DNA from 3 places in the Luteococcus sp. H101 genome. Region 2 is predicted to be linked to each of the others. Evidence: riboswitches for the same ligand, from Rfam matches in the RefSeq annotation. Region 2 holds a riboswitch; each other region holds the start of a gene.
What was found. Region 2 has a riboswitch for cobalamin ahead of AAEX60_RS12200 (CbiQ family ECF transporter T component). Riboswitches for the same ligand answer to the same signal wherever they lie in the genome.
Positions count from the first base shown of each region.

Region 1: linked by a shared signal. The riboswitch ahead of cobN (cobaltochelatase subunit CobN) and the one ahead of AAEX60_RS12200 (CbiQ family ECF transporter T component) in region 2 are both predicted to bind cobalamin.
Region 3: linked by a shared signal. The riboswitch ahead of AAEX60_RS09450 (hypothetical protein) and the one ahead of AAEX60_RS12200 (CbiQ family ECF transporter T component) in region 2 are both predicted to bind cobalamin.

Region 1 is NZ_JBCDMW010000004.1:68,202-71,469, forward strand. Features, by position in the region: gene AAEX60_RS00955 (EamA family transporter) at 1-133, opposite strand, end outside; gene AAEX60_RS00960 (mechanosensitive ion channel family protein) at 298-1,188, opposite strand; cobalamin riboswitch at 1,264-1,387, shown strand; gene cobN (cobaltochelatase subunit CobN) at 1,392-3,268, shown strand, end outside.
Region 2 is NZ_JBCDMW010000029.1:43,689-46,956, reverse strand. Features, by position in the region: gene AAEX60_RS12205 (ABC transporter ATP-binding protein) at 1-326, opposite strand, end outside; gene AAEX60_RS12200 (CbiQ family ECF transporter T component) at 323-1,390, opposite strand; cobalamin riboswitch at 1,457-1,586, opposite strand; gene AAEX60_RS12195 (NUDIX hydrolase) at 1,635-2,147, opposite strand; gene AAEX60_RS12190 (ATP-binding protein) at 2,289-3,268, shown strand, end outside.
Region 3 is NZ_JBCDMW010000022.1:85,334-88,601, forward strand. Features, by position in the region: gene trmB (tRNA (guanosine(46)-N7)-methyltransferase TrmB) at 1-140, shown strand, start outside; gene truA (tRNA pseudouridine(38-40) synthase TruA) at 230-1,039, shown strand; gene AAEX60_RS09445 (class I SAM-dependent methyltransferase) at 1,036-1,632, shown strand; adenosylcobalamin-variant (AdoCbl-variant) riboswitch at 1,678-1,759, shown strand; gene AAEX60_RS09450 (hypothetical protein) at 1,847-2,509, shown strand; gene AAEX60_RS09455 (hypothetical protein) at 2,604-3,268, opposite strand, start outside.

The DNA.
Region 1 (3,268 bases), on a different contig from region 2:
ACCAGGCCATGGTCACCGGCGGCACCACCCCGAACAGGTTCTTGGCCACCGCCGCGCCCAGCTGCACCGAGGCGATGGCGCCCAGCACCATCCAGATGGCGCCGGGCATGGCACGGGCGGTCTGGGAGGTCACCCGGTCACCATCTCACAGGGGCTACTGGGGGCCGCTTCCTGTCCGTCGAATCTTGGTCAACAGCCCAGTTATCCCGATAGAGCGGATATCGGGGTCCACTGCCACTATGGCAGTGCGCAACGGCATCTGCTCTACTGGGAAAATAGGTCAGGCGTCCAAGAAATTCAGGGGGCGGTGGAGCCGGATCCCCAGCCGGAGATCGCGCCCCGGATCCCGGCCGCGTCCAGGGCTCGTTTGGCCTGCTCCCGGAGCTCCCGTTGCACCCCCCACTGCTGGTTGGCAAGGCACTTCGCGCTGATCCGCAGGGTCATCGCCTGGCCGGTGATGGTCTCGACGCCGAGCACCTCGGGCGGGTCGATCAGGTCGGCCGCGTACTGCTCGTCGGCGGCGAAAGTGGTGCAGACCCGCTCCAGCACTTCGACGGCGCGGGCCGGATCCTCCGTCGGATTGATCGGCAGGTCGATCGTCGCGATGCTCCAGCCCTGGGACACATTGCCCAGCGTGGTGATCTCGCCATTGCGCAGGTACCAGAGCATCCCGTTGGCGTCGCGGACGCTGGTGACTCGCAGCCCGACGTGCTCCACCGTGCCGGTGATCTCGTTCACGGTGATCACGTCGCCGACGCCGAACTGGTCTTCCAGGATCAGGAAGATGCCGCTGATCACGTCCTTCACCAGGCTCTGCGCGCCGAAGGCCAGGGCGACGCCGCCGACGCCGGCCGAGGCGAGCACCGGCGCTAGGTTGATCCCGATGTGGCTCAGGATGGTCAGTACCGCCACGGTGACGATCAGGAAGGTGGCGGCGCTGCCCAGGATCGAGCCCATGGTGGCGGCGCGCTGGCTCTGCCGCTGCGATTCCATCCCGGTGGCGGCCGCCAGGATCTGGCCGGGGCGGCCCAGCTTGTCCAGGTGCTGCTTGGCGCGATCCGTGGACAGCTTGACCATCCGTCGGATGGCCACCTGCACCAGCCACCGGCCGATCACCGCCAGCGCGATGATCACTGCGATGGCGACGGCCGTGTCCGGCCAGACGAAGACGAGACTCTGCAACAGCATGGCTCCATTGTGTCGGGTCGGCCGGGCGGCTGGCGCCGCACGGCAAGGGCTGGCGGCCGGTACCCGACGGCTGGCTAGACTGACCCCGCTCGCGGCGCAGGAACCCGGTGTGAGTCCGGGGCGGTTCCGCCACTGTGAATGTGCTTGTCATTGCTTGATGGGCACCAAGCCAGACACTCACCGCGGGCATGACCTGAACGACGATGGGGCGAGAACCCCACCCAGGAGGAAAAGTGCGCATCGCGTTGCTGTCCACGTCCGACACCGACCTGCTCTCCGCCCGCGCCAGCGGCGCCGAGTACGTGCTCGCTAATCCGGCCCGCTCCGGCCACCAGTCGATGGCCGAACTGATCGAAGGGTGTGACCTGGTCCTGGCGCGCATCCTGGGTGGGCCGCAGGACCTGTGCGAGGGTTTCCGCCGGATCGCCGCCACCGGGATTCCCACCGTCGTGCTCGGCGGCGAGCAACAGCCCAACGCCGAGCTGATGGAACTCTCGACCGTGCCGATGGGTGTCGCGGCCGAGGCACACCGCTACCTCGCCGAGGGCGGCCCCGAGAACCTGGCCCAGCTGCACGCCTTCCTGGGGGACACGGTGCTGCTCACCGGCGAGGGATTCGAAGCCCCGCAGGAAATCCCGTCCTGGGGTTGGGCCCGTCGCGAGCCGGTGGCGGGTGCCGGGGACCTCGCCAAGGTGGGCATCCTCTACTACCGCGCCCACGAGGCCAGCGGGAACACCGCCTTTGCGCACGCCCTGGCCGACGCCGTCGACGCCACCGGGCAGGCCGTCGGGCTGCCGATCTTTGCCGGCTCGCTGCGCTCGGCCCCCGACGCGCTCTATGAAGCCCTGGGTGAGTTGGATGCCCTGGTGGTCACGGTCCTGGCGGCCGGCGGCAGCACTCCGGCAACCGCCGGCGCAGGTGGGGATGACGAGGCCTGGGACGTGGAGCGGATGGCCGCCCTGGACATCCCCGTCATCCAGGGCCTCTGCCTGACCAGCTCCCGGGCGGACTGGCAGGCCAGCGATGACGGCGTCAGTCCGCTGGATGCCGCCACCCAGATCGCCATCCCGGAGTTCGACGGGCGGATCATCGCCGGGCCGTTCAGCTTCAAGGAGTTCGACGACGAGGGGCTGCCCCACTACGTCGCCGACCCGGAGCGCTGCACCCGCCTTGCCCGGCTCGCCACCCACCACGCCCGGTTGAGACACCTTCCCAACAAGGACAAGAAGATCGCGCTGATGCTGTCCGCCTACCCCACCAAGCACGCCCGGATCGGCAATGCGGTGGGCCTGGACACCCCCGTCTCCGCGGTGCGGCTGCTGCGCCGGCTGCGTGACGAGGGTTATGACCTGGGTGGGGAGAACGAGGTCACCCGGATCATCGACGGTGATGACGACACCGTCGCCGGCGACGCCCTGATCCACGCCCTGATCGCGGCCGGTGGACAGGATGAGGAGTGGCTGACCAGCGCCCAGCTCACCGATGCGCACGTCCGGATCACCCCCGAGCAGTACCGCGAGTGGACCGCGGACCTCCCCTCGGTTCTGCGTGAGCAGATGACCGAGGCCTGGGGTGAGGGCCCCGGTCAGCTCTTCGTCAACGACGACGGCGAACTGGTGCTGGCCACCCTGCAGGCCGGCAATGTGGTGCTGATGATCCAGCCGCCCCGCGGCTTCGGGGAGAATCCCGTCGCGATCTACCACGACCCGGACATGGCGCCCAGCCACCACTACATCGGCGCCTACCGCTGGATCGAGCACGGTTTCGGCGCCGACGCGGTGGTCCACCTGGGCAAGCACGGCTCGATGGAGTGGCTGCCGGGCAAGAATGCGGCGCTGTCCGCCGCCTGCGGGCCGGATGCCGCGATCGGTTCGCTGCCGCTGATCTATCCCTTCCTGGTCAACGATCCCGGGGAGGGGGCGCAGGCCAAGCGGCGGGCGCACGCGGTGATCGTCGACCACCTGGTGCCGCCGATGGCGCGCGCCGAGAGCTACGGCGACATCGCCCGGTTGGAGCAGCTGCTGGACGAGCACGCCAACATCGCGGCGATGGACCCGGCCAAGCTGCCCGCCATCCGCGG
Region 2 (3,268 bases):
TCCATCCCATAGGCCACCTCGTCCTCCACCCGATCGGTGACGAAGCCGGCCAGCGGGTTCTGCCCCACATAGCCCACCAGCTCGGCCATCTCCCGCGGGCGGTGGGTGCGGGTGGAGCGGCCGGCCACCCGCACGTCGCCGTTGAGGTGGCCGCCGGTGAAGTGCGGCACCAGGCCGTTGATGGCGCCCAGCAGGGTGGACTTGCCGACACCGGTGCGTCCCACCACCAGGCACAGGTCCCCGTCGGGAATGGTGAAGTCCAGGTTGGCCAGCGTGGGCCGCGCGGCGCCCGGGTGGCGCAGCGTGACGTCGTCGAAGGTGATCACAGGGCATCCTTGGGCGGTTTCGGGGTGGTGAGCAGTGGCAGCAGGGCCAACGCGGGCACCAGCAGCATCCGGGGGTCGAGTTGTGGCCAGACCGGCGGCGAGGAGGACGGCGACATCACGTCGGGCACGACGCGTTGCAGCCACAGCACCGCCCCGACGGCCAGTGCCCCGGCGGCACAGACCGACCATTCGGGCCATTCCCACGGGTCGGGACGGTAGCGGGTCACCGCGAGCCGTTGGCCGGAGCGATGAAGCCCGAGCCACGCGGCCACCAGCCCCAGCGCCAGCAGCGCCCACCCCCAGGGTCCGGAACCCGGAATTCCCAGCAGCAGGAAGGTGGCCAGGGTGATCAGCACCAGGGCGCCCAGCAGCAGGGCGGTGAGCGCGCGGCCCACCGGGCGCTGGGCGTGGGTGCGGCCATAGCCCCGGGCCTCCATTCCCGCGGCCAGCAGCATGGAACGTTCGATCGCGTCCTCCAGCACCGGCACCACCACGGCCCGCACGGCATGCCAGCCGCGGCTGGCCCCACCGCGCAGGCGCCGGGCCCGGCGGACCCGCTGCACGCTCTCGATCAGCTGCGGCGCCACGCTCAGCGCCACCACCAGGGCGACGCTGAGCTGGTGCAGCGCGGGCGGGACCACCCGCAGGGCCCGTTTGGGATTGGCCAGGGCATTCGCGGCCCCGACGCAGAGCAGCATCGCCACCAGCCGCAGCGAGTCGTAGAGGGTGTACAGCAGGCCGTCGAGGGTGACCGGGCCGCCGATCCGCAGACCGGCCGCCCAGCCGGGCAGTTGCAGCTGGGGCAGGGTGAACAGCACCTGACCGGTGCGGTTGATGCCCAGCAGGATCTGGAAGAAGACCCGGATGCCCAGCACCACCAGTGCAAGGGTCAGGTACGCGCCGGCCGCCTTGGCCCAGGGTGCCCGGGTGCGCCGGTTCAGCACCACCGCCCACACCGCGGCCACCACCAGCACCACCAGCAGCGGGTTGTAGAGGGTGCTGACCGCCACGGCGCAGCCCAGGGCCCAGGCCCACCAGGCCATCGGGTGCAGGGTGCGGGTCACGGGGTCCTTCCCGCGGCGCACGGGCCAGGAGCCGCGCCCCTGACTCTCCCGCGGGCCGCGACGGGTCAATCGAGTCGGTCGTCGACGGGCATTCCGACTCGGCTCGCGGGCACTACCGCCCGGGAGACCTCACGGCTGCGGGTCAGTTCCGGTCTCGCACCGGATTCCCCCGTCGATCACCGCACCACGGTAGCGCGACGGCCGGGATGGTCCGCTGCGCGGCACGCGAGACCGACGACCAGAGTCAGCCCTCGCCCAGGAAGTCCAGGGCGGCCTGCACCCCCAACAGCACCTCGGGCGGGTTGCCGGCAGCCACCATGATCCGGCGGCGCTGGATCTCGGCCATCGGCTGGGGCAGGGCATCCAGATCGAACCAGCCGACGTTGACAGACTCGTCGTCGCCCACGCTGGCCTCGCCACCTACCCAGCGGGCGCGGAAGGTGTGGTCCAGGTAGTCATTGCGGTCGCCGTTGTCATACTGCATCTCGCCGGTGGGACTCATCCAGACCATCCGTTCGATCTCGATCCGGACGCCGGCCTCCTCCTCCGCCTCCCGGATGGCGGCCACATGCGGGTCCTCCCCCGGCTCGACGATCCCGCAGATCGGCGTCCAGGAGCCGTTGTCGGAGCGCTGCACGCACAGCACCTGCTCCCCGCGCGGCCCCGGCCGCAGCACGACGGCGGTGGTGCCGGGCAGCCACAGCATGGCGTGACCGATGGACTTGCGCAGTTCCAGGATGAACTCGGGGGTAGGCATGCGGCCACAATAGTGCGGCGCCCGGCAAAGGTTTTCGTTCCACACTGTGAGTGAGCAGGTCCAACGGCTGCCGAAGCAGGCCAGCAGGCAATAGACTCCCAGCAGCAAGGCCCATGAAGCAGGCCAGTTCAAGGAGGAACAGTGGGAAACCAGATCACCAAGGTGCTCGTGGCGAACCGCGGCGAGATTGCCGTTCGGGTGATTCGTGCCGCCGCCGATGCCGGGATCGGAAGCGTTGCAATCTATGCCGACAGCGACTCCGAAGCCCTCTTCGTGAAGCTCGCCGACGAGGCCTACGCGCTCAACGGGGCAACCCCCGCCGAGACCTACCTGAATGTTGACAAGATCCTCGAGGTCGCCCAGCGCAGCGGCGCCAACGCGATCCACCCCGGATACGGCTTCCTCGCCGAGAATGCCTCCTTCGCCCAGGCCGTCATCGACGCGGGCCTGATCTGGATCGGCCCCTCGCCCGAGGCCATCGAGAACCTCGGCGACAAGGTCAAGGCCCGTCACATCGCGCTGAAGGTGGGCGCCCCGCTGGTTCCCGGCACGCCGGACCCGGTGGCGGATGCCGATGAGGTTGTCGCCTTCGCCAAGGAGCACGGCCTGCCGATCGCCATCAAGGCCGCCTTCGGTGGCGGTGGCCGCGGCCTGAAGGTGGCCCGCACCATGGAAGAGGTGCCGGAGCTGTTCGAGTCCGCCACCCGTGAGGCCGTGACCGCCTTCGGCCGGGGCGAGTGCTTCGTCGAGCGCTACCTGGACAAGCCGCGTCACGTCGAGACCCAGTGCCTGGCCGATCAGCACGGCAATGTCGTGGTGGTCTCCACCCGTGACTGCTCCCTGCAGCGTCGTCACCAGAAGCTGGTGGAGGAGGCCCCCGCGCCCTTCCTCACCGACGAGCAGCTGGAGCGGCTGTACAGCTCGTCCAAGGCGATCCTGAAGGAGGCCGGCTACGTCGGCGCCGGCACCTGCGAGTTCCTGGTGGCCCAGGACGGCCTGATCAGCTTCCTCGAGGTCAACACCCGCCTGCAGGTGGAGCACCCCGTCTCCGAGGAGGTCACCGGTCTGGACCTGGTGCAGCAGATGTTCCGGATTGCCAATGGCGAAGAGCTCGGCTTCGA
Region 3 (3,268 bases), on a different contig from region 2:
ACGAACACCTGGACCCGGCCGATCCCGAGAACACCGGGTGGGCGCCGCGGCTGGAGCTGCGCCCAGTCACCAAGTACGAACGCAAGGGCCTGGCAGCCGGCCGCACCATCCACGACCTGACCTATCGGAAGACCTCGTGACCGGCCATCCCGACCCGACGGCCGAGCAGGGCCGAACCCCGACGGCCGAGCCTGTCGAGGCCCCGTCGACCCCCCTCACCCGTTGGCGGTTGGACATCGCCTATGACGGCGCCCGCTTCTCTGGCTGGGCCAGCCAACCGGACCTGCGCACCGTGCAGGGCGAACTGGAACGCTGGATCACCCAGGTGCTGCGGTTGCGCGAGCCGGTGCAGCTCACCGTCGCCGGCCGCACCGACGCCGGGGTGCACGCCCGCGGCCAGGTGGCCCACGTGGACCTGCCGTCGACGGTGGACACCTCGCGGCTGCAGCGACGGCTGGACCGGGTGCTGGACGAGGACCTGCAGGTGCTGCGGGTGAGCCCCGCCCCGCCCGGCTTCGACGCCCGCTTCTCGGCCATCTGGCGTCGCTATGTCTACCGGGTCTGGGACGAGGTCTCGCGGCCAGATCCGCTGCTGCGCGGGCACATCGCGCAGATCCGCGGCGTCGTCGACGTGGACGCCACCAATGAGGCCGCCCGGATGCTGCTGGGTCTGCATGACTTCGCGCCCTTCTGCAAGCCGCGCGACGGGGCCACCACCATCCGCACCCTGACCGGCCTGCACGCCGCGCGGACCCCCGACGGAGTGCTGGAATACACCGTCACCGCCGACGCCTTCTGCCACTCCATGGTCCGTTCGCTGATGGGGGCCATGACCACGGTCGGCACCGGGCGACGGGACCAGGCCTGGCTGGCCGAGGTGATGGCCTCGCCCAAGCGGCACAGCGGGGTGCTGGTGATGCCGGCCAAGGGCCTGTGCCTGGAGGAGGTCGGCTACCCCGACGACGACCAGCTGGCAGTTCGCGCCGAACTCTCCCGCGCCGTGCGCACCCTGCCCGAGACCCCCCTGGAGGCCCCGTGAGCCACTACTTCACCACCCCGGACGGCCCGGAGAAGCGCCGCCAGATCCACGCCACCATCTGGGGGCAGGAGCTCACCCTGACGACGGCCAACGGCGTCTTCTCGGGCACCCGACTGGATCCGGCCACCAAGATCATGTTGGACGAGGTGGCGCCGCCGCACGACGGTGCCCGGCTTCTTGATCTTGGCTGTGGCTATGGCCCGATCGCCGTCGCCCTGGCCGCCGCCTGCCCGGGCAGTGTGGTGGACGCCGTCGACGTGAACGAGCGTGCCCTGGCGCTGACCAGGCTCAATGCCGACGTGATCGGCGCTGGCGGCCGGGTGCAGGCCCTCCTGCCCGAGCAGGCCGACCCGGCCACCCGCTATGACGAGATCTGGAGCAATCCGCCGATCCGGATCGGCAAGCCCGCCTTGCACGAGCTGCTGTTGACCTGGCTCCCCCGACTGGCACCGACCGGGCGCGCGGTACTGGTGGTGGGCAAGAACCTGGGCGCGGACTCGCTGGCCCGCTGGCTGACCGAGCAAGGCTATGCCTGTGAGCGACTGGCCTCCCACAAGGGCTTCCGGGTGCTGGAGGTGCGCCCGGGCGGCTGACCCGGAGGCACCGCGGCGACGCCGCAGAGCCCCGTGCAGTAGTCTTCGGCGCATTGCCGCCGCTGGGGGAATCCGGTGCAAGCCCGGAACTGACCCGCAACCGTACAGTCGGAGTACCCGGCGTCGGCAGACTCATCACCACCCGTCGTGGTCTGCGGGCGAGTCGCGGGTGGGGGCATCCGCGGCCGCCTTCCGGCCGCCGAAAGGAACCACTGTGCTCACCGCCACCGCTCGCCAGCTCGTCGCCACCGGCGCCGCCGCGGCCACCCTGTCCCTGGCACCACTGGCCGCCGTCGCCGCTCCCCTGCCGTCCGACGCCGCCCACGCCCCGGCCCGCGTCCTGCCCGCCAACCAGACCACCGACTGCCTGGACCAGGGCAAGGTGTGGCTGGTGGTGCAGAGCTCCAAGGGTGAGCTGATGGTCAACAAGTGCGTGGAGAAGGCGGCCAGCGGCACCGAGCTGCTCACCAGCGCCGGGGTGAAGATCACCAAGGATCCCAAGACCCAGATGATCTGCGCGATGGACGGGGAGCCGGCCGCCTGCCCGGCCAAGTTCGACGGCAACTACTGGCAGTACTACACCGCCACCAAGGGCGGGAAGTGGACCTTCAGCCAGGTGGGCGCGGACCAGTCCAAGCCGAAGGCCGGCACCCTCGAGGGCTGGTGCTATGGCAAGCAGTGCACCCCGACGATGCCTGCGCTGGACGGCGCCGCCGGGACGGCCAGCACCAGCGCTGCACCGTCGTCCCCCGCCAGCACCGCGCCCGCGCAGGAGGCTGGCAAGAAGGACACCCCGTGGGCCACCATCGGCGTGGTGGCACTGCTGCTCTGCGCCGGGGCCGCCGCCTTCCTGGCCAGCCGTCGCAAGAAGGCCTGAGCCGCCCGCAGACCCATCCACCCGTCGCGGCGTCGCCCTGCCGATCGTGCCACACGGCCGGGGCGACGTTGGGCAGGCTGGGCACCCGGGGTGATCACTCCTTGCTGTAGGTGACCTGTTTGAGCACCTCGGGCCAGCTGCGCTCCAGCACCCGGCCGCCCCAGACCACCGAGCCGGCCAGCAGGGCCAGTCCGTAGACCGGTGCTGCGCCCAGCAGCAACCAGCCCAGCCAGGGCCGCGACGCGGTCAGGAAGAGCGGGATGATGAAGGGCAGGGCCAGCAGGCCGGTGGCGAGCATGCTGACCAGACTGAGCAGGATGCCCGCCGCGCCGCCGCCCTCCCCACGGGAGAAGGCGTTCTGCCCGGGCGGCGGCTGCGGCACCTGCCAGAAGGCACCGGTGACGGTGCCGACGGCGGCTCCCACCAGCAGTGATCCGAGCGTGCCACCCACCAGTTCCGGCGCCAGTGCCCATCCGTCGGAGACCGCCATCAGCACGACGTCGATCAGCAGGGCGATGGGCAGCAGGATCCATCCGGCGGCCAGCAGCCGGCCCAGTCGGTCGGCCCGGCCACTGACCCCGGCGGAGATGTGCATCCACAGCGCGCTCCCGTCGTAACTGATCTCCTGCGCCACGGCCAGGGATCCCAACAGCAGCATGGAGAAGATCGCCGGGAACAGGATCCCGCGCCCGCTGATCATCGAATCCTCCCCGGAGCCCCCGAGCAGGCTGGGGGCCAGCATCAGCAGCGGCATCAGCA